3 regions of the Micromonospora sp. NPDC002411 genome follow, and region 2 is predicted to be linked to each of the others. Evidence: predicted binding sites of a transcription regulator. Region 2 holds the regulator's gene; each other region holds the start of a gene.

Region 1 (7,631 bases), on a different contig from region 2:
AGAGTTGAGCGGGTCGGTGGGTCGTGACGGCGCTGGCTGCCACCTGGCGGAGCGGGGCGGCGAGGTGCTCGGTTTCGCCGCGTACGGGTCGTCGCGGCCCAGCTGGTTCGGGCCGATGGGCACCGCGCCGGCGGCCGAGGGCTCAGGCATCGGTGGGGTGCTGCTGCGGCGCTGCCTCCGGGATCAGCAGGCAGCCGGGCTGGACCGGGCGCAGATCGGCTGGGTGGGGCCGGTGCCGTTCTACTCGGGCAGCGCGGGCGCCTGGATCGAGCGGGTCTTCTTCCTGTACCGACGGACGTTGACGGAATAAACACGTCAAACGGGACATGGATCCATTCGCCCGCATCGGGCCATCGATGCCCCCTACCGTTTCGGTAGAGGAGGCAGCCATGACCACGGATGACGACCAGACCGAGGACGGCCCGCCGATCACCTGGAAACCGGTCGGCGAGCTCCCCGGCCAACTGCCGTTCGACCGGCTCGACTACGGCGATGCCGAGCAACTCGCCGAGATGACCACCGACGGGGAGCCGCCGGTGGTCGAGGAGCCGCGCGAGATGGTGGACGCCCCGATCCAACTGCTTCCGCCGTACGACCGGGCGCAGAAACGGCGCAACCAGCGCCCCCTACCGACCTGACGACGAACGGGGCGGACCGCGTCAGCGGCCCGCCCCGTTCGGTGTGTCGGAACTGGACTCAGAAGTCCATGTCCCCGCCACCCGGGCCAGCCGGGGCAGCCGGGGTCTTCTCCGGCTTGTCCGCGACAACGGCCTCGGTGGTGAGGAACAGCGCCGCGATGGAAGCGGCGTTCTGCAGCGCGGAGCGCGTCACCTTGGCCGGGTCGATGATGCCCGCGGCCAGCAGGTCGACGTACTCGCCGTTGGCGGCGTTGAGGCCGTGACCCGACTCGAGGTTACGGACCTTCTCCACCACGACGCCGCCCTCGAGGCCGGCGTTGACGGCGATCTGCCGCAGCGGGGCGTCCAGCGCGACCTTGACGATGTTCGCACCGGTCGCCTCGTCGCCGACCAGGTCGAGCTTGTCGAAGGCGGTCTTGCCGGCCTGGACCAGCGCGACGCCACCACCCGGGACGATGCCCTCCTCGACGGCGGCCTTCGCGTTGCGAACGGCGTCCTCGATGCGGTGCTTGCGCTCCTTGAGCTCGACCTCGGTGGCCGCGCCGACCTTGATGACCGCAACGCCGCCGGCCAGCTTGGCCAGCCGCTCCTGCAGCTTCTCCCGGTCGTAGTCGGAGTCGCTCTTGTCGATCTCGGCCCGGATCTGGTTGACCCGACCCTGGATCTGCTCGGCGTCACCGGCACCGTCGACGATGGTGGTCTCGTCCTTGGTCACCACGACCTTGCGGGCGCGGCCCAGCATGTCGAGGCTGGCGGCGTCGAGCTTGAGGCCGACCTCCTCGCTGATGACCTGGCCACCGGCGAGGATGGCGATGTCGGTCAGCATGGCCTTGCGGCGGTCACCGAAGCCCGGCGCCTTGACGGCGACCGACTTGAAGGTGCCACGGACCTTGTTGACCACCAGGGTGGCGAGGGCCTCGCCCTCCAGGTCCTCGGCGATGATCAGCAGCGGCTTGCCCGACTGCATGACCTTCTCCAGGATCGGGAGCAGGTCCTTCACCGACGAGATCTTGCTGTTGGCGATCAGGATGTACGGGTCGTCGAAGACGGCCTCCATACGCTCCGGGTCGGTCATGAAGTAGGCCGAGATGTAGCCCTTGTCGAAGCGCATACCCTCGGTGAGCTCCAGCTCCAGCCCGAAGGTGTTGCTCTCCTCGACGGTGATGACGCCTTCCTTGCCGACCTTGTCCATCGCCTCGGCGATGATCTCGCCGACGGTGCTGTCGCCAGCGGAGATGGAGGCGGTGGAGGCGATCTGCTCCTTGGTCTCGACGTCCTTGGCGAGCTTGGACAGCTCCTCCGAGACGCTCGCGACCGCGGCCTCGATGCCCCGCTTCAGGGCCATCGGGTTGGCACCGGCGGCCACGTTGCGCAGGCCCTCGCGAACCAGGGCCTGGGCCAGGACGGTCGCCGTCGTCGTGCCGTCACCGGCAACGTCGTCGGTCTTCTTGGCGACCTCCTTGACCAGCTCAGCGCCGATCTTCTCGTACGGGTCCTCGAGCTCGATCTCCTTGGCGATGCTCACACCATCGTTGGTGATGGTGGGGGCACCCCACTTCTTCTCGAGCACGACGTTGCGGCCCTTGGGGCCGAGGGTCACCTTTACGGCGTCGGCGAGCTGGTTCATGCCCCGCTCGAGGCCGCGGCGCGCCTCTTCGTCGAACGCGATCATCTTGGCCATACGGCGTTGTCCTCCTGGACACTCACGGGCCACCCGAGATGTGTGCCTCGGATGGGCCGCCTGGTGTACGCACCTTGGGACGTCGCCACCTGGCGACGACGACGTCCTTCGGCCGGGCCGGATAGCCCGCGACGACCGGCCATGTGCCGCCCCGGCGTCTCCACGCCGGTGCAACCTGGCCCCACCGTCCCGACCATTGGCACTCACGGTATGCGAGTGCCAATGACTTGTTTAGCACTCTCCCCTGCCGAGTGCAAGCACGATGAGGCCGCTCAGCCGAGTTCGGCGGCCAGTCCGGCAGCGTTCACCGGCGCCTCATGGGCGCGCTGCTCGGTGTACGTCAGCAGCAGACCGATCATCTGGGCGAGGTGGGCCGGCAGGGCCAGGACCGCGGTGACTCCGATCACCACCACCGCACCGACCGCGGTGCCCGCCGAGGCGAAGGGATCCGTACCGAACGCGGCGGTGCCGAACCCTTCGATGGCGCTGGCGACGAAGCTGACGACGATCACCGCGAGGGCCACCAGCGCCACCCGGCCGAGCAGCAGGCCGAGCCGGTCGTGGAACATCCGGAACGATCGGCCGATCGGGTTGTGGCGCTCGAAGAGGTAGACCGGGCCGGCCATGCTCAGCGCGAACGCCAGGTAGATGCCCGGGAGTACGCAGAAGCAGACTCCGATGCCGATGAGCAGACTGACCAGCAGGGTCCAGCCCCACAGTCCGAGCGCCCGACGAAGGCCGTAGCGGAGCGCGGAGTCGAGGCTGGCCGGCTGACCGACGGCCTGCCGGGTGATCATCCAACTGCCGGCGGCCCACCCGATGGCCTGCACCAGGCCGATCACCAGACTCCCGCCGACCAGCACGGCCAAAAGACCCGCCAGTTCCGCGACGAAGTTGTCCGGCAGCGCGGCTGTCGAACTCGTCTCGACCTCGGCAGCCCACGTGGCCGACGGGTCCAACCCGAGAGAGATCACCGACAGCACCGCCGCGGGCAACACCTGGGTGAGCAGCATGATGGGCACCAACTGCCGCCAGCCCCGGCGCAGCGCCTCCCCGCACCTGGTGAACCAGCCGCCGATGCCGGCGCCGGGTGGGGTGACCAGGGGATCGTTCGGGTCGAAGCCGTAACCGGGCGGGTACCACCCGATCGGCGGCCCCGGATGCCACTGTTGCCCGCCGTAGGGACCCGCGCCGGGCGGGTAGCCCCCGGTGGGCGGAAACACCCAGCCCTGCGGCGGCGGACCCCAGGCGCCCTGCGCCGGATCCGCACCCGGCGGAGGACCGCCCGCACCCCAGGCACCCTGCGCGGGGTCCCACCCCGGTGGAGGACCGGCCGGCGGTACGCCTGGTTCCCCACCCGGCGGCGGACCGGCAGGGCCGGGTTGGCTCTGGGTCGGGTCGGACGGGCCCGGCTCACCCGGCCCGGACGGTGGGGTGGACGAGGGTGGCTGGTCGGTCATGAACGCTCCTCAGCATCGGCTGGAACGGTTCACGATCTTCCCGGTTGCGCGCCCGTGCCGCTGCCCCGACGCGCGGGGCTGTCGGTGCACGAAATTCAGCCGATGACGCGTACGTGTTCCGCCTGCGGACCCTTCTGGCCCTGCGCGATCTCGAACTCCACCCGCTGGCCGTCCTCCAACGCCTTGTAGCCGTCCATCTCGATCGCGGAGAAGTGGACGAACACGTCCTGACCGCCGTCGACGGCGATGAAGCCGTAACCCTTTTCGGCGTTGAACCACTTCACGGAACCCTGTGCCACGGTGCCACTTCCCTCACTCTGCGCGGCGTTGCCTGCCCGGCGCACGACACAGCCGGACGCCATCGGAGCACCGCTCAGCAATCGATGACGGCCATTGAAAGCGGTGACCGAAATCGCACGCTACACGAGGAGTGACAGCCGTGCACGACCACAAATCGGGCATATTTCAGTGCGGCTGGATCATGTCGGCGGACCGGTTTTCCGATCCACCGGGATCCAGGGTGGTGGATGGCGGTGAGGGCCCATGGGCTACCGGCGGCTGAGAGGCGCGGCCGGAAACCGGTTCCGCCCTGTGGTAGGCATGCGGACATGACCATCGACACCGGTTCGCCCGGCCTACGGCAGGCGGAGATCCGCCGGGTTCGGCCGATGGATGCCGCCCGGATGCGGGCGCTGCGCCTGGAGATGCTCGCCGACGCGCCGTTGGCCTTCCTGGAGACGATCGCGGACGCGGCGGCCCGGTCCCACGCCGAGTACGCCGCGCGGGTCGCCTACACCTCCGCCGGCCCAAACAACGCGCAGTTCGTCGCGGACCCGGGCCGTGGGCGGCTGGTCGGGCACGCCGGCGGCACCATCGCTCCGACCGAGGCGGGGCTGACCGTGATCTACGCCGTGTACGTCACGCCGACCTGGCGGGGCAGCGGCCTGCTCGGCGAGCTGATCGATGGTGTGGCCGCCTGGTCGCGGTCCTGCGGCCGACCGGAGTTGCTGCTGGAGGTCGTGGTGGGCAACGACCGCGCCTACCGCGCCTACCAACGGCTCGGTTTCGAGGACACCGGCGTACGAGTCCCCCACCCGAACATCCCCGCGATGACGGAGCTGCAGATGCGCCGCCCAGCCTGACCCCCCACCCTCCCCTCCCGCCAGCGACCGGTGATCAAGAGGTTTGCGTCAGGAATCGCCCTCGCGCTGACGCAAACCTCTTGATCACTTCGGCCGTCGAGCGTCAGGCCGGTCGTCGGGACTGGACGATCCGGAAGCGGTTCGCCACGTACGCGCCGTCGGTCAGGGCCGCGTTGGCCGCCGCGTTGGCGCCACTGCCGTGGAAGTCGGAGAACGCCGCCGACTGGTTCACGAAGACACCGCCGGTGAGGTTGCAGGACAGGTGCACCCCCACCTCGACCGCGACCGCCTCGGTAGCGTCCAGCACCGACTCGTCGGTGGAGTAGACCCCGGCGGTGAGCGCGCCCTTCTCGCCGACCGTGCGACGCAGCAGCTCCAGGCTGTGCGCCGTCGAGTCGGTCGCGATGGCGAACGAGATGGGCCCGAACCACTCCCGGCCGTACGTCTCCGCGTCGTCAGCGGCCAGCTTCACGATCGTCGGGGTACGCACCACCGCGTCGGCGTACGCCGGGTGGTCCACGGCCCGCGACTCCAACACCGGCTCGCCGACCTTGGTGACCTCGGCCAACCGCTCCAACACCCCGTCGTTGACGATGGCGCCGGTCAGCTCCACACCCCGGGCCGGGTCGGCGGTGAGCTTGCCGACCGCGGCGGCGATCCCGCCGGCCACCTCGTCGAAGCTCTTGTGCCCCTGGTCGGTGTCGATGCCGCCGGCCGGGATGAGGATGTTCTGCGAGGTGGTGCACATCTGACCGCTGTAGAGGGTCAGCGTGAAACCGAGGTTGCGGCACATGCCGGCGAAGTCGTCGGTGGAGTCGATGACGACGGTGTTCAGACCGGCCTTCTCGGTGTAGACCGACGCCTGCCGGGCGTGCGTCTCCAGCCAGTCGCCGTACTCGGTGGAACCGGTGAAGTCGACGATCTTGACGGCCTGGTGCAGGGCCAGGTCGCTGGCGAGCTTCTCACCGGGGGCCTCGGCCGCCAGCATGACCAGGTTCGGGTCGAAGCCCGCCTCGGCGAGCACCTCCCGGGCGTACTTCACAGTGATGGCCAACGGCAGCACCGCGCGCGGGTGCGGCTTGACGATCACCGGGTTGCCGGTGACCAGCGAGGCGAACAGCCCGGGGTACGAGTTCCAGGTCGGGAAGGTGTTGCAGCCGATCACCAGCGCCACCCCACGCGGCACCACGTGGAACGTCTTGGTCATCCGCAGCGGGTCGCCCTTGCCTGCGGCCTTCTCCCAACCGGCGGTGCCCGGGTGACGGGTCATCTCGGCGTACGCGTACGCCAGCGCCTCCAGGGCACGATCCAGCGCGTGCGCGCCGCCGGCCTGGAAGGCCATCACGAACGCCTGCCCGCTGGTGAACTGCACCGCGTTGGCCAGCTCGAAGATGTGCTTGTGCAGCCGGTCGAGGATCTCCAGGCAGACACCCACCCGGGCCTGCGGGCCGGCGTCGCGCCACGCGGGCAGCGCGGCGGAGGCGGCGCTCACCAGCTCGCCGGGACCGGCGTGCGGGTACCGCACCGCCAACTCCACCCCGAACGGGCTCGTCTCGGTGGCGACCCGCACGCCGGCGCCCGGCTGGTCGAGCGGAAAATCACCACCGAGGTACGCCTCGAAGGCGGCCTTGCCGTCGGCGGCGGCGGTCTCGCCGTACACCCGGGGACTGGGAGATTCGGGATAGGCGGACCAGTAGCCCCGCTCCGTGATCGCGGTCAGCGCACGGTTGAGGGTGTCGGCGTGCCTCTCGTACAGGGGATGCGGGGTCTCCGTCATGCCCGCCATCATGCCTGAGGCAGGTACGCGAGCAGTAGCGCCGATACCCGTCAGAGGGTGAGCTGCCAGTCGGTCCAGGCGTCCACCGGGCGGAAGCCGAGCTGCTCGTTGATCGCCACCATGTAGCTGTTGCTGGCCGCGTTCCAGGTGTCGATCACCTGTACCGCCGGCTCGTGGGTGAGCAGGTGGTGCAGGTTCTCCGCCTTGGCGATCAGGCCGAGCCGCTGCCCACGGTGGGCCGGGTCGACGATGGTGATCTGCTGGAACGCGTGCCAGTTGGCGGAGGCGCCCACGTCCAGCAGGGTCCAGGCGACCAGCCGGCCGGACTCCTCGTGTCGCATCCCCAGGTGGTAGCGCCTCCGACCTCTGGCGTCCAGGGCGCGCTCGTTGCCGCGGATGCGTTCGGCGTCCACCTGCTCCGGTTCCCACTGCACGTCGCCCATGGGCGCGTCCATGAGCAGCCGGCCGTCCAGGTAGGCGATGTCCGCGACGTACTCCTGCGGGGTTGTTCCCTGCCAGCAGACCGAGTGGTAACCCTCGGCCCGCGGCCGGGCCTCGGCCAACGCCGCGCGCAACGCGACCCGGTCGATCCCTCCGACGTCGAGCCGTCGACGCACCTCCGCCAACGCGGACCGGGCGCCGGTGGCTGCGGCGAAGGCGTCACCAGCGGCCGGCCGCGCCGGGCCGTCGGGCAGCGCGGAGACGGCCATCGCGACGACCCTCTTGCGCCCGTGCTCGCGGAGCAGACGCACCGCGTGCTCGTGCAGCGCCCGGCCGACGCCCCGCCGCCGCAGCTCGGGGTGCACCACCAGCTCGACAGTGGCGTTGTCGGTGTTGTCCAACTGGGGCAGGTCCAGTTGGAGGTAGCCGGCTGGCACACCATCGAGTCGGGCCAGCGCCCAGAGCGACCGGGTGCCGGGCATGGGCGTATGG
Region 2 (7,631 bases):
GTACGGGCGCGTCCGCGTACCCCCGGGAGGTGATGGTGACCTCCAGGCTGCCCCGGCCGACGGCGGTGACCACGGCGGCGGCCGTGCCGCCCCGCCCGTCGGCGAGCAGCAGCTCCTCGCCGACGCGCAGCCGCTGCACGGTGGCCGCGTGGTGCCCCTCCGGGCCGTCCAGGGTCAGCGCGTCGCCGGTGGGCAGCGCCTCGACCAGGAACAGCGGTGCGGACACCTCAGGCGTGCCCGTTGAACGCGTCGCGCATCCGCGAGAAGAAGCCGCCCTGCTTGGACAACTCGGCGACCTCCTCACCACGGGTCTTGGCGAAGTCGCGCAGCATCTTCTCCTGGTCCGGGTCGAGCTTGGTCGGGGTCCGCACGTCCAGGTGCACGTAGAGGTCGCCCCGGCCGGTGCCGCGCAGGTGCGGTACGCCCCGGGCGCGCAGTCGCAGCGTGCTGGCCGGCTGGGTGCCGGCCTTGACGTCCACGGTCTCCTCGCTGTCCAGGGTCTTGATGGTCAGCCGGGTGCCCAACGCCGCCGCGGTCATCGGCACGGTGACCCGGCAGTGCAGGTCGTCGCCCTTGCGGGAGTAGACGTCGTGCGGCCGCTCGTGGATCTCCACGTAGAGGTCACCGGCGGTGCCGCCACCGGGGCCCACCTCGCCCTGCTGGGCCAGCCGGATCCGCATGCCGTCCTCGACGCCGGCCGGGATCTTGACGGTCAGCGAGCGGCGGGTCCGCACCCGGCCGTCGCCGGCGCAGGTCGGGCAGGGGTGCGGGATGGTGGTGCCGTAGCCCTGGCACACGGTGCACGGCCGGGCGGAGACGACCTGGCCGAGGAAGGTGCGCTGCACCGACTGCACCTCGCCCCGACCGGCACACGCCTCGCAGGTCGCCAGGTGCGTGCCGGCGGCCGTGCCGGCGCCGGAGCAGGTGGTGCAGAGCACTGCGGTGTCGACGGTGATCGGCGCCTCGACGCCGAACGCCGTCTCGTGCAGGTCGAGTTCGAGTCGCAGGATCGCGTCGGCGCCCGGGCGGGTACGCGGGCGCGGGCCACGGGCGTTGCCCCCGGCACCGCCGAAGAACGCGTCCATGATGTCCTGGAAACCGACGAACGGACCGGCGCCTCCGGGACCCCCGGGGCCGCCGGCACCGCCGCCGCCCGGGGCGAGCGGGTCGCCACCCAGGTCGACGATCTGCCGCTTCCGGTCGTCCGAGAGGACCTCGTACGCGGCGTTGATGTCCTTGAACTTCTCCTGAGCCTCCGGGTCCGGATTGACGTCCGGGTGGAACTGGCGCGCCAGCTTGCGGTAGGCGCGCTTGATCTCGTCATCGGAGGCTTCCCGGCTCACACCGAGAATGCCGTAGTAGTCCCTGGCCACTGCGTTCCGTGTCCTCATGTTCGTCTCGCGTTGCGCCGATCCGGCAGCCGCCGGCCGTCGGCCCTGACTGGTCAGTTCTGGGCCAGCAACTCGCCCACGTAGCGTGCCACGGCGCGCACCGTGGCGATGTTGCCGGGGTAGTCCATCCGGGTGGGCCCCAGCACCCCCAGACCGCCGACGATCGTCGCGCCCGGGCCGTAGCCGGTGCTGACCACCGACGCGGCCCGCAGGTTGTCGAACTCGTTCTCGTCGCCGATCAGCACCCGGGTCGTGCTCGGCTCGGTCTCGCCGATGAGCTTGAGGAGCACGACCTCCTCCTCCAGGGCTTCGAGGATCGGCCGCAGGGAACCCTGGAAGTCGAGCAGACCACCCCGCGTGAGGTTCGCGGTGCCGGCCAGCGCGATGCGTTCCTCGCTCCGCTCGACGAGCGTCTCCAGCAGCACGGTGGAGAGCATGGTCATCGTCGGCCGCAGCTCGGCGGACGACTCGTCGACCAGTGCCTGCACCAGTGGCGGGGTGTCGGACAGCCGGGCCCCGGCCAACTTCTCGTTGACCAGCCGACGCAGGTCGGTGACGTCGTCGGCGGGCACCGGCCGGGGCAACTCCACCAGCCGCTGCTCCACCCGCCCGGTGTCGGCGATCATGACGAGCATCAGCCGGGTGGTGGAGATCGGCACCAGCTCCAGGTGCCGCACCGAGGAGCGGGCCAGGCTCGGGTACTGCACGACGGCCACCTGCCGCGTCAACTGGGCGAGCAGCCGCACCGTGCGGTGCACCACGTCGTCGAGGTCCACCGCTCCGACCAGGAAGCGCTCGATGGCCCGGCGCTCGGCCGGACTGAGCGGCTTGACCCGGGACAACCGGTCGACGAAGAGTCGGTAACCGCGGTCGGTGGGCACCCGGCCGGCGCTCGTGTGCGGCTGCCGGATGTAGCCCTCCTCCTCCAGCACGGCCATGTCGTTGCGGACCGTGGCCGGGGAGACCCCGAGCTGGTGCCGCTCGACCAGCGCCTTGCTGCCGACCGGCTCCTGGGTGGAGACGTAGTCCTCGACGATGGCGCGGAGCACGGCGAGTTTTCGGTCGTCGAGACCCATCCTCCGCACCTCCTGTCGCACGTCGGCCGCCGGCTTCCTGGGCCGGCCGGGCCGTCCTGGCACTCGACTGTAGCGAGTGCCAGTCTACGTCGAGGTACCCGTCGACGCGATGATCAACGGCGGCCCGTCGGTGCGGCCCGCGCCACCTCGCCGGACCCGAACGGCCCACACTGCCGGGAGGTGTTGCTCTGGTGCGGCGTTGCCCGGTGCCCCTACCGTGACATCCATGACTGAACCTCCTCGCCCTCCCGGCGCGGGTGACCCCGGCAACTACCCGCCGGAGCCGACCTCCCCGGGTTCGTACCCGTCGGCCGAGCCACCCACCGCACCACTGTCCGGGGCACCCGGCCCGGGCGGCTATCCCCCGCCCGGTGGCTATCCGCCGCCCACCGGTGACCAACCGCCGTCAGGCGGCTACCCTCCGGCGGGCGGCTACCCTCCGCCCGGGGGCTACCCCCCGCCCGGCGGCGGCTACCCGACCGGTGGCGCGTACGGCGGCCCCGGCGGCGGCTACGCCAACAACGAGGACAAGACCTGGGCGCTCGTCGCGCACTTCGGCGGCGCCGCCGGCATGATCATCAGCGGCGGTGTGCTCGGCTGGATCGGCCCGCTGGTGGCCCTGCTGGCCCGTGGCAACCAGTCCCCGACCGTGCGGACGCACGCCGTGGCGGCGCTCAACTTCCAGCTCATCTGGTCGATCGTCGGCCTGATCGGCTGGGTGCTGTCCTGCATCCTGATCGGCTTCATCGGGGTCGGCGCGGCCATCATCCTCGGCGCGGTGTTCGGCATCCTCGCCGGCATCAAGGCCAACGAGGGGCAGCTCTACCGCTATCCGCTCTCCGCGAGCTTCGTCAAGTGAGACCACGGGCCGGCCGCTCCCCCGGCCGGCCCGCCCCGCTAGGGCCTGTGTCAAAGTCCTCGGTCGAGCCGAGGCGGAGTCCGGGCGGCGGTCCGGTAAGGCGGATGTTCGTTCGGATACCGGTGTTGTATCCGGGCGAATATCCAACGCGGCCGGTCGTCGTCCGGGCCCGCCGCAGGCCGGCCAGGGGCTTTGACAGAGGCCCTAGGGCAGCAGGTCGCGCACGACGGCGTCGGCGAGCAGCCGCCCGCGCAGCGTGAGCACGGCCCGGCCGGCCGCGTACTCGTCGGCGGCCAGCAGGCCGTCGGCCAGTGCCCGCTCGGCACCGGCCCGGCCGGCGGCGTCGAGCACTGTCAACGGCAGGCCGCTGGCGAGGCGAAGCCGCAGCATCACGTCCTCCATGTGCGCCTCGTCTGCCATGAGCACCTCCCGGGCCAGACCCGGAGACGCGCCGGCGGCCAACCGCTGGGCGTACGCGGAGGGGTGCTTGACGTTCCACCACCGCACGCCGCCGACGTGGCTGTGTGCTCCCGGCCCCAGCCCCCACCAGTCCGCGCCGGTCCAGTAGAGCAGGTTGTGCCGGCACCGAGCCTCGTCGGTGGCCGCCCAGTTGGAGACCTCGTACCAGGAGAGTCCGGCCGCGTCGAGCGCGGCCTCCGCGGCCAGGTAGCGGTCCGCGGCCACGTCGTCACTGGGGTACGCCAGTTCGCCGCGCCGCATCCGGGCGGCGAGCCGGGTGCCGTCCTCGACGATCAGGGCGTACGCGCTGACGTGGTCCACCCCGGCGGCGACCACCTGCTCCAACGAGGCGGCGAAGTCCTCGGCCCGTTCTCCCGGCGTTCCGTAGATCAGGTCCAGGTTCACGTGCTCGAACCCGGCGTCGCGGGCTTCCAGCGCGGCGGCGGTGGCCCGGCCGGCGCTGTGTTTGCGGTCCAGGATCGCCAGCACTCCCGGCGACGCGGACTGCATGCCCAGTGAGATCCGGGTGTAGCCGGCAGCCCGCAGCAGCTTCAACGATTCCGGGGTGACCGATTCCGGGTTGGCTTCGGTGGTCACCTCGGCGTCGGCGGCCAACCCCCAGGTGCGGTCGATGCCGTCGAGGATGCGGGCCAGGTCGTCGGCGGGGAGCAGGGTGGGCGTGCCGCCGCCGACGAAGACGGTGTCGACCCGGGGCGGTGGGCTGTCGCCCAGCACCCGGGCGGCGAGCGCCAGCTCGGCCAGGACGGTGTCGGCGTACCCGTCGCGGCTCGCGCCACCGCCCAGCTCGGCTGCCGTGTAGGTGTTGAAGTCGCAGTAGCCGCAGCGACTGGCGCAGAACGGCACGTGGACGTACACGCCGAAGCCGCGCGCGCCGACCGCCGTGGTGGCGGTGGCGGGCAACGATCCGTCGACGGGGACGGTCTCACCATCTGGAAGGACGCCGGGCATGGCCACTAGTGTGCCCGGCATGACCTCTCCCGACGTCCTCGTGCGGGTCGCCACGGCCCGTGGGGTGACCACCCTCACCCTGGACAGCCCACACAACCGCAACGCGCTCTCCACAGCTCTCATGACTCAGCTGCTGGCCGGGCTGGGCGACGCGATCGCCGACGAGACGGTACGGGCGATCGTGCTCGACCACACCGGCCCGGTCTTCTGCTCCGGCGCGGACCTGAAGGAGACGGCCGCCGCGTACGCCAGCGGGACGGTGCCGGCCGGCATGCTGGGTGACGTGCTCGCGGCGATCTGGGAGTGCCCGAAGCCGGTGCTGGCCCGGGTGGGTGGGCCGGCGCGGGCGGGCGGGCTGGGCCTGATCGCCGCCGCCGATCTCGCGGTCTGCGCCGACGAGGCGACGTTCGCGTTCACCGAGGTGCGGATCGGGGTGATCCCGGCGGTGATCTCGGCGACCGTGCTGCCCCGGCTGCACCCGCGTGCCGCGGCCGAGCTGTACCTGACCGGGGACACCTTCGACGGGCGGCGGGCCGCCCAGGTCGGCCTGGTCACGACCTCCGTGCCCGCCGCCGAGCTGGACGCCGCGGTGCGGGGCTACTGCGACTCGCTGGTGCGGGGCGCTCCCGGCGCCTTGGCGGGCGCGAAGGAGTTGCTGCGTCGGCCGGGCACTGCCGAGCTGCGCGCCGACCTGGCCCGGCTGTCCGCCCTGTCGACCAGCTACTTCCTCTCCGACGAGGGGCGCGAGGGAGTCACCGCGTTCCGGGGAAAGAGATTGACTCGATGGGTGGCCGCTCTGGACGGTGGTTCCGCTGATCATGCCGGGTAGGGCCGGGGCTCACCGGTCGGCAGAGCGGGGCCGCCGCCCCGCAGTGACCGTCGTGGGCGCCGCCTTCGGTCGGCGGCGCCCACACCTCGGTCACCACGCGGTCGCGCCGCCGTCGACCGGGTAGTTCGCGCCGGTGATGTAGGACGCCCGGTCGGAGGCCAGGAACACCACCAGTTCGGCGACCTCCTCGGGTTGGGCGAACCGCTTCAGCAGCGTCTTGCCGGTGATCGCGTCCCGGGCCGCCTGGTTGTCACCCAGGTCGCGCTCACTCGCCGGGCTGATGATGGGCCCGGGGCTGACCGCGACCGCCCGGATGCCGTGCGGCGCGCCTTCGAGAGCGAGTTGTCGGGTCAGACCGATGACACCGGCGTTCGCCGCGGTGTGGCCGACCATCGGTGGGACGTGACCGGCGATCGTCCCCGCCATGGAGGCGGCGTTGATGATCACGCCACCACCGCGTCGCACCAGGTGCGGCCAGGCGAACTTCGACACGAAGTACGGAATGTCGAGTTCGCCGGTGATGGTGTACCGCCAGTCCTCGACCGAGAAGTCGGGCATCGGGCCGAAGCGCAGCGCCGCCGCGTTGTTGTAGACCACGTCGAGCCCGCCGTAGGCCGCGACGGCGTCCTCGACGAGTGTGCGCACCTGGTCCGGGTCGGTGAGGTCGACCGGCGCGATGCCCGTCATCTCACCGCCGGCGGCGCGAACGAGTTCGACAGTCTCGTTGTTGCCGTCGACCTGGATGTCGGCGCCGACGACCTTGGCGCCTTCCCGCGCGAAGATCTGCGCGGCGACGCGTCCCAGACCGCCGCCGGTGCCGGTGACGAGTACGACCTTGCCGTCGAGCGTTCCCATGGAACTCCTCCTTGCTCCGTGACCGGTCTGGTCGCCTGGATCGGCGGCCGGACGGGCCAGCGATTGACATGTCAACTGAGGTAACCCCTTGACCGGTCAACCACTTCCCGACGAGCCGAAGCCGTGACCGGCGCGACAGGTCGACCAGGCGGCCACGCACAGTACTGATGGCGGACGGACAGGGCGGGTGCCAGATGCCCCGATTATCGGCATTCCGGCAGGTGAGACCGGGGCCAAAGCGGGAATGTCCCGATCGGCACGCCTCGGCAGAGCCGGTCCCGAACCGCTCAGACGACCCGGAGAGGGCCGCGGGGGACGTACGCTTGTCGGACTGTCGATCTGGGGGTGTGGGTGCGAACTCGGGCAGCCGTGGCGGGTGGAGTGGTGCTGATCCTCGTCGCCGTGATCGCGATCTGGCTCGTCGTACGGCAGGTCGGTGACCGCCTCCAGTTGCCGCTGGCGGCCCGGAAGTGCACAGTGCAGGCCGACGGTCGGGTCGCGCTCGACGCCGACCAGATGGCCAACGCGGCGACCATCGCGGCGATCGGCGCCCAACGCCGCATGCCCGAGCGGGCCGTGGTGGTCGCGCTGGCCACCGCCTACCAGGAGTCGGGGCTCCGCAACCTCGCCGACGGCGACCGCGACTCGGTCGGCCTGTTCCAGCAGCGGCCGAGCCAGGGCTGGGGCACCCCGGCGCAGATCCGCGACCCGCGCTACGCGGCCAACCGGTTCTACGCGGCACTCAAGAAGGTGCGCGGCTGGGAGAAGATGCGCGTCACCGACGCCGCCCAGCGGGTCCAGCGCTCGGCCTTCCCGGAGGCCTACCAGAAGTGGGCCGACGACTCCGAGGTGCTCAGCCGAGCCCTGTTGGGAGACGCCACCGGAGCGGTCGCCTGCACGGTGGGGCGTACCCCGGTGATGCACGGCGCGGCGGCGGCCGCGCAGTTGACCCGCAACCTGGTGCTGGACTGGGGGCTGAAGGGCACCGACCCGGCCGACCCGACCGGGTTGGCGGTCACGCCGGGCGACCAACGCGACGGCTGGCGGTACGCGCACTGGCTGGTGTCCCACGCACAGGATCACGGGGTGAAGCGCGTCCGTTTCGGCGACCTGGAGTGGACCGCCCGAGCGGGCACCTGGGGGCGGGCGAACGGCGGGCAGAGCCCCGCCGGCCAGGTGGTCGCCGAGGTGTT
Region 3 (7,631 bases), on a different contig from region 2:
CACGTAGCCGTCGGCGATGACGTCCTTGACGGTGTCCTTGTAGATGGCCTTCGGGGTGAGCAGGACCGAGGGGACGTCCCGGTCACCGTCCTTCACCGACTGGCCGGTGTCCTTCTTCTCGCCCTTGGCGAGCGCGATGGCCAGGTCGGACGCGGCCTTGGCCTCTTCCCGGACGGCCTTGTAGACGGTCATGCACTGGTCACCGGCGAGGATGTTCTGCAGGCCCTCGGTGCTGGCGTCCTGCCCGGTCACCGGCACCTTGCCGTTGAGCTTGTTCTTCTTCAGGATCGAGATGGCCGCGTTGCCGAGACCGTCGTTGGCGGCGAGCACGCCGTCGATCTTGCCGTTGGCCTTGGTCAGCTGCTGCTCGAAGATCGTCGCGGCCTGCGCGTTGTCCCACGCCGGCACCGCGTCCTCAGGGCCCTTGACGTATTCCTTGGAGTCGAACTTCGGCTTGAGCACCGAGTCGTAGCCGGCCTTGAACAGGGTGGCGTTGTTGTCGGTGGGGGAGCCGTTCAGGTACGACACGACGGGGTTCTTGACGCCCTTTTCGGTCAGGCACTTCGACAGGCCCTCGCCCTGGAGCTTGCCGACGGTCTCGTTGTCGAAGCTGACGTAGTACTGGGCGGAGCCGCCGAGGGTGAGCCGGTCGTAGTCGATGGTGGCGACGCCCTGCGACTTGGCCTTGTCGAGCACGGCCTTGCCGGTGCCGGAGTCCAGGTTGACGATCATCAGGGCGGTGACGCCGCTGGTGATCATCTGGTCGGCGATGGTCTGGAAGGCGGTCTTGTCGTTCTGGGCGTTCTGGATGTCGTACTGGACGCCGGCGGCCTTGAACGCCTCTTCCAGGAAGCGACGGTCCGCGGTCTCCCACCGGGCGGAGGACTTGCTGTCCGGGAGGATCACGCCGATCTTGGGGGTCTTCTTGGAGTCGGTCGAACCAGAGCCGGCGTCGTCGCCGCAGGCGGTCAATCCACCGGTCGTGAGCAGGCCCACGGCGGCGATGGTGAGGAGCCCCTTACGCATGTGCAGGGTCCTTTCGGGTGGGGGAGGTGTCGTTTTGTTGTGTCCGGCAACGTATTTCGCGTCACACCGGCTCCACAAGACCGCGCAGGTGCCAAGTTTGTTGGGAGCGATAACAATTCAGCAACGCGACTGTTACTCCCCGGCCATCCCGGAACGGGTCGGCCGTCATGGATGTCGTCAGCGGGTCTGCAGCGGCGCGGTGCGCGCGTCCGTCAGCGCCACCAGATCGGCCGCGGCCAGTTCGAGCTGCAGGCCACGCCGACCAGCCGAGACGTAGATCGTCGGGAGATCCAGCGCGGACTCGTCCAGCACGGTCGGCAACCGGCGGCGTTGCCCGAGCGGGCTGATCCCCCCGCGTACGTAGCCGGTGGCCCGCTCGGCGACCGCCCGCTCGGCGAGCGTCGCCCGCTTGCCGCCGACCGCCGCCGCGAGCGCCTTGAGGTCCACCTCACCCGTGACCGGGACGACCGCGACGGTGAGCCCACCGTCGACCTCGGTCACCAGCGACTTGAAGACGCGCTCCGGTGCCACGCCGAGCGCCACCGCCACCAACGCGCCGTAGTTCGGGGCGTCCGGCGACACCCGGTACGGATGGGTGCGATGCGCGATCCCGCGCTTGACCAACAGTGCCGTTGCCGGAGTGCCTTGTCCCGCCACACCGACGACGCTAGACCACCGGCTGCCCGATCAGCACTGTCGGTGCGTTCGCGACCCGGGTGAGCACCAGGCTGGCCGAGGCGTCGCCGGTCAGCCGCAGGTCCCGCCGAAGCTGCTCCGGGGTAAGCGCGGAACCCCGCTTGAGGATCTCCACCCGACCCACCCCGCGATCGCGCAGCAGCGCCCGCAGACGCTTGAGCGAGAACGGCAGCACGTCGGTGATCTCCAGGCAGCGCGCGTACGGGGTGCGGGTGGGGCGGTCGGCATAGAGGTAGGCGATGCTCGGGTCGCCGAGGGTGGCGTCCAGCTCGGCGGCGAGTTCGGCGACGAGGTGCGCCCGGACCACCGCCGGGTCCGGGTCGTACAGGTAGCGACGCGTCGGCCCGACAGGTGCCTCGTCGGTGCCCGAGCCGGTGAGCTGGTGGCGGCGGGTCTCGCCGCCCTGCTGCCGGTAGAGGGTGGCGCGGCGGGGCACCTCGGCCAGCTCACCGCACCAGAGCGCGGCCTCGACCAGGTCGCCGTCCACACCTACCCACTCCGCCTCCGCGCCAGCTGGAATGAGCCCGTGGTCCAGGCCCGGTGCCACCTTCACGACGGTGTGCGGCACCCGCTCGGCCAACCCCGTCACGAAGTCCCACGGCGGCGAGTAGGCGCGCGGGTCGAAGATCCGTCGGCCGGTGCCGGTCGTGCGGCGGGCCGGGTCGCAGAAGACCCCGTCGACCCGGGAGACGTCGAACGCTGTGGCATCCCCGCACTCGACGGTGAACAGGTCGGCCAGGCCGGCCGCCGCGGCGTTGGCGGCGGCCATCGCGGCGGTCACCGGGTCCGCCTCCACCCCGTACACCCGGATGCCGGCGCGAGCGGCGGCCAGTGCGTCGGCGCCGAGGCCGCACCCGAGGTCGGCCAGGGTGCGCACGCCGGCGGCGTGCAGCCGGGCGGCCCGACGGTCGGCGACGACCCGGCGGGTGGCCTGTTCCAGGCCGGGGCGGGTGAGGAACATCCCGGCGGCGGCCGGGCCGAACTTGCCGACCGCCCGGTGACGCAGCTCGGCCTGGGTGAGCGCCGTGGCGGCCAGCGTCGGCGGCACTCCGGCGGCGCGCAACGCCGAGGCCGCGGCCAGTGGATCACCGCCGGCAAGACCGGCCGCCGCCGTGAGCGCGGCCGATCCCTCGGGGGTACGCAGCGCCGCCAGTTGATCGAGATCCACCCGGTCATTCTCCCGGTAGACCCAAGAATCCTGGCTGGCGGGGCGCGACGCGCTGGCACTCTCCTTGACGGAGTGCTAGCCACGGAATAACCTGCGATTAGCACTCTCACCCTGAGGGTGCCAGCTTCCGGGTCTCACGACCCGGGTGCGCAACGCCAGGCGGACCGGCACCCGCGACGACGGCCCCGCCCGGTGGCATGAGGCAGATTGACGCTGGTCGGCCCCGCCGGCCAGCAACGAAACCAGTACCCCAGGAGGGTATGCCCGTGACTACCGCGACCAAGGTTGCGATCAAGCCGCTCGAGGACCGCATCGTGGTCCAGGCGAACGAGGCTGAGACCACCACGGCGTCGGGCATCGTGATCCCCGACACCGCCAAGGAGAAGCCGCAGGAGGGCACCGTCCTCGCTGTGGGCCCGGGGCGCGTCGACGACAACGGCAACCGGGTTCCGGTTGACGTGCAGGTCGGCGACACCGTCCTCTACTCGAAGTACGGCGGCACCGAGGTCAAGTACGCCGGCGAGGAGTACCTGGTGCTCTCCGCCCGCGACGTCCTCGCGGTCATCGAGAAGTAAGCAACCGATCAGTTCCATTGCCCCGGTCCGGCTCGCCGGGCCGGGGCAATGGCGCTTCGAAGGGACATTAATGGCGAAGATCCTGAGCTTCTCGGACGACGCCCGGCACCTGCTGGAGCACGGTGTCAACGCCCTCGCGGACGCGGTCAAGGTCACCCTCGGCCCGCGCGGGCGCAACGTCGTCCTGGACAAGAAATTCGGTGCGCCGACGATCACCAACGATGGTGTGACCATCGCCAAGGAGATCGAGCTCACCAACCCGTACGAGAACCTTGGCGCGCAGCTGGTCAAGGAGGTGGCGACCAAGACCAACGACGTCGCCGGCGACGGGACCACCACCGCGACCGTGCTGGCCCAGGCGATGGTTCGCGAGGGTCTGCGCAACGTGACCGCCGGGACCAACCCGGCCGGCCTCAAGCGGGGCATCGACGCGGCGGCCGTCAAGGTCTCCGAGGCGCTGCTCGGCCGTGCCGCCGAGGTCACCAGCAAGGAGTCGATCGCGAACGTGGCGACGATCTCCGCGCAGGACGCCACGATCGGCGACCTGATCGCCGAGGCGATGGAGCGGGTCGGCCGCGACGGTGTCATCACCGTCGAGGAAGGCTCCATGCTGACCACCGAGCTGGACGTGACCGAGGGTCTCCAGTTCGACAAGGGCTTCATCTCGCCGAACTTCGTCACCGACCTGGAGAGCCAGGAGTCCGTCCTCGAGGACGCGTACATCCTGGTCACCACCCAGAAGATCTCGGCGATCGAGGAGCTGCTGCCGCTGCTGGAGAAGGTCCTGCAGAACAGCAAGCCCCTGCTGATCATCGCCGAGGACGTGGACGGCCAGGCGCTCTCCACCCTGGTGGTCAACTCGCTGCGCAAGACCCTCAAGGTCTGCGCGGTCAAGGCCCCGGGCTTCGGTGACCGGCGCAAGGCGATGCTCCAGGACATCGCGATCTCCACGGGTGCCGAGCTGGTCGCCCCGGAGCTGGGCTACAAGCTCGACCAGGTCGGCCTGGAGGTGCTCGGCACCGCTCGGCGCGTCGTGGTCGACAAGGAGAACACCACGATCGTCGACGGCGGCGGCCAGAAGGCCGACGTCGCCGACCGGGTGTCCCAGATCCGCAAGGAGATCGAGGCCTCCGACTCCGACTGGGACCGGGAGAAGCTGGCCGAGCGGCTGGCGAAGCTCTCCGGTGGCATCGCCGTCATCAAGGCTGGTGCGGCCACCGAGGTCGAGATGAAGGAGCGCAAGCACCGCATCGAGGACGCCATCGCGGCGACCAAGGCAGCGGTCGAGGAGGGCACTGTCCCCGGCGGCGGTGCCGCTCTGGTGCAGATCCTCTCGGTGCTCGACGACGACCTGGGCTTCACCGGTGACGAGAAGGTCGGTGTCTCGGTCGTCCGCAAGGCGCTCGTCGAGCCGCTGCGCTGGATCGCCCAGAACGCCGGTCACGACGGCTACGTCGTGACGCAGAAGGTCGCCGACCTCGACTGGGGCAACGGCCTCGACGCCGCCAAGGGCGAGTACGTCGACCTGGTCAAGGCCGGCATCATCGACCCGGTGAAGGTGACCCGCAACGCGGTCACCAACGCCGCCTCGATCGCCGGTCTGCTGCTCACCACGGAGAGCCTCGTGGTGGACAAGCCGGAGCAGGCCGAGCCGGCCGCCGCCGGTGGGCACGGCCACGGTCACGGCCACCAGCACGGCCCGGGCTTCTGACCCGGTAGCGACACCTGTTCCGGGGCACACCGTCGTACGGCGGTGTGCCCCGGTCCGTTCTCGCGCTTTCCAGGTCATTACCGAACGCTGACGTTGTTGGCGACGGGGCGAGATGATCGCGCACACTGGGCCGATGAGCACCACGTCGCGGCGTTACGCCGCGCTGGCCGGAGTGACCGCCGCCGCCGTCGCGATCGGGATCGCCGAACCGGTGGCGGTGCTGACCGGTCCCCGGTCGGCGCCTCTGGTAGCGGTCGGCGGGGCGGTCGTGGACGCCGTCCCCGAGTCGCTGAAGCAACTGGCCATCGACATCTTCGGCACCGCCGACAAGATTGCGCTGCTGGTCGGCACGGGCCTGTTGCTGGCAGGGTTCGCCGCGCTGTTCGGTGTGCTGGCGGTCCGTCGGTTGGCGTTCGGCCTGGCCGGCATCGCCGCGTTCGGTGTCATCGGCGTGGCCGCCGCGGTGACCCGCTCCGGTGCGGACGCCTTCGACGCGTTGCCGTCGCTGGTCGGCGCCGGCCTCGGCGCCCTGGTGCTCTGGCTGTTCATCGACGGGCCGTTCGAACTGGACCCGTGGCCCTGGTCGCCACCCACCCCGACCGTGCCGCCCGCCGCGCCCGTGCCGGTGGCCCCCGTCGGGGCGGACGGCCCTGCCGAGGTCGACCCCGAGTCCCGGCGACGGTTCCTCACCGGCAGTGGGGTGCTGCTCGGCACCGCAGTGGTGGCCGGTCTCGGTGGGCGCTGGTTGGCGGGACGACGCGGCGTCTCCGCCGCCCGGGACGCGATCCGACTACCCGCACCGGTCGCCCCCGCGCCGGCCGTGCCGGCCGGCGCGGACCTCTCGCTGGCGCAACTCGCGCCGTACGTCACTCCGAACCTCGGCTTCTACCGGATCGACACCGCGCTGGTCGTACCGCAGGTCGATCCGGACACCTGGCGGCTGCGGATCCACGGTCGGGTCGGCACCGAGCGCACCTACACGTACGCCGACCTGCTGGCCCGGCCGCTGGTGGAGCGGTACGTCACGCTGGCGTGCGTCTCCAACGAGGTGGGTGGGGACCTGATCGGCAATGCCCGCTGGCTCGGCGTACCCCTGCGGGAACTGCTCGACGAGGTGGACCCGGACGAGGACGCCGACCAGGTGGTTGGCCGGTCGGTCGACGGCTGGACCTGCGGCACCCCCACCGCCGCGCTGCGCGACGGGCGGGACGCCCTCCTGGCGGTCGGCATGAACGGCGAGCCGCTGCCGGTCGAGCACGGCTTCCCGGTCCGGATGGTGGTGCCCGGCCTCTACGGCTACGTGTCGGCGTGCAAGTGGGTGACCGAGCTGGAGCTGACCCGGTTCGCCGACTTCGACGCGTACTGGGTGCCGCGCGGCTGGTCCGCCCAGGGCCCGATCAAGACCCAGTCCCGGATCGACGCGCCCCGCCGACGCAACCGGTTGACCCCCGGCCCGATCACCGTGGCGGGGGTGGCGTGGGCGCAGCACCGGGGCATCCGCCGCGTCGAGGTACGCGTCGACGGCGGGCCCTGGCAGGAGGCGACACTGGCTCCGACGGTGTCGGTGGACACCTGGGTGCAATGGTCGTGGAGTTGGGACGCCACGCCGGGCGAGCATCGCCTCCAGGTCCGGGCGACGGACGCGACCGGCGAGACCCAGACCGAGCGTACGCAGGGCGTCGTCCCGGACGGCGCGACCGGCTGGCACACGGTGACCGTCACCGTCCGCTGACGGCCTCGGTTGGCCAGCGCACGGCCGTCCGCCTGACCTGTGCGGGTCCGATCGTGGAGATCTTGGACAGTTTCCGTCCTGCCTGAACGGAAACTGTCCAAGATCTACGAGCCGACCACCAACGATGGCCGGCACCCCGGGTGGGGTGCCGGCCATCGGTCGGGTTGTTCGGTGGGGTCAGCTGTTCCAGTACTGGCCGACCAGGTCGGCAGCCTGCTGCTCCCACTGGGCGTACGCGTCCGGGTAGGCGGAGACCTGCACGGTCTGCGCGGCCTCGGTCAGGGGCATGTCCTGCCACCCGTCGACCTGACGCAGGCCCTTGAGGAACGCGGTCGTGGAGTACTCGGGGTCGGTGATCTGCTCCGGCGTACCCCAACCACTGGACGGGCGCTGCTGGAACAGGCCCAGCGAGTCGTGGTCGTTCATGTCGCCGAGGTGGCCCAGGTTCTCCAGCTTCGACTCCTGCAAGCTCGTCGCGATCGAGATCACCGCGGCGCGCTCCGGGAGACCGGCCTTCTTCGTCGCGGCGATGATCGCCTTGACGTTGGCCGTCTGCTCGTCGTTCAGGTCGATGTGGGACTGGTTGCCCTGGGTGCCGTGCGGGATCAGCTTGGCGGTGTCCGGCTTGTCGGCCTGCACCGCTACCGCGACAGGCTTGGCGTCGTGGATGTTGTGCGCGGCGATCGGGCCGGCGAACACACCACCGGCGAACGCGAGACCAGC

Evidence for each region. Region 2 encodes HrcA, which represses chaperone genes, less so after heat shock. Its sites were predicted from a motif close to GGTTNGCACNCTCNNNNNGAGNGTGCNAACC; they were not measured.
Region 1: groL (chaperonin GroEL) is a predicted target of HrcA. The motif match lies at 2,514-2,544, and genes of this name have one in related genera.
Region 3: groES (co-chaperone GroES) is a predicted target of HrcA. The motif match lies at 2,986-3,016, and genes of this name have one in related genera.

Annotation. Positions count from the first base shown of each region.
Region 1 is NZ_JBSFBM010000052.1:6,358-13,988, forward strand. It holds gene ACWCO3_RS09410 (GNAT family N-acetyltransferase) at 1-310, shown strand, start outside; gene ACWCO3_RS09415 (hypothetical protein) at 390-638, shown strand; gene groL (chaperonin GroEL) at 697-2,319, opposite strand; gene ACWCO3_RS09425 (hypothetical protein) at 2,592-3,779, opposite strand; gene ACWCO3_RS09430 (cold-shock protein) at 3,875-4,078, opposite strand; gene ACWCO3_RS09435 (GNAT family N-acetyltransferase) at 4,388-4,921, shown strand; gene paaN (phenylacetic acid degradation protein PaaN) at 5,025-6,698, opposite strand; gene ACWCO3_RS09445 (GNAT family N-acetyltransferase) at 6,749-7,631, opposite strand, start outside.
Region 2 is NZ_JBSFBM010000162.1:1,838-9,468, forward strand. It holds gene ACWCO3_RS19680 (16S rRNA (uracil(1498)-N(3))-methyltransferase) at 1-226, opposite strand, end outside; gene dnaJ (molecular chaperone DnaJ) at 228-1,373, opposite strand; gene hrcA (heat-inducible transcriptional repressor HrcA) at 1,445-2,467, opposite strand; gene ACWCO3_RS19695 (DUF4870 domain-containing protein) at 2,694-3,326, shown strand; gene hemW (radical SAM family heme chaperone HemW) at 3,531-4,754, opposite strand; gene ACWCO3_RS19705 (enoyl-CoA hydratase-related protein) at 4,774-5,583, shown strand; gene ACWCO3_RS19710 (SDR family NAD(P)-dependent oxidoreductase) at 5,674-6,438, opposite strand; gene ACWCO3_RS19715 (hypothetical protein) at 6,784-7,631, shown strand, end outside.
Region 3 is NZ_JBSFBM010000179.1:1,834-9,464, reverse strand. It holds gene ACWCO3_RS20970 (sugar ABC transporter substrate-binding protein) at 1-1,026, opposite strand, end outside; gene ybaK (Cys-tRNA(Pro) deacylase) at 1,204-1,683, opposite strand; gene ACWCO3_RS20960 (THUMP-like domain-containing protein) at 1,694-2,890, opposite strand; gene groES (co-chaperone GroES) at 3,151-3,465, shown strand; gene groL (chaperonin GroEL) at 3,536-5,176, shown strand; gene ACWCO3_RS20945 (molybdopterin-dependent oxidoreductase) at 5,310-6,908, shown strand; gene ACWCO3_RS20940 (hypothetical protein) at 7,086-7,631, opposite strand, start outside.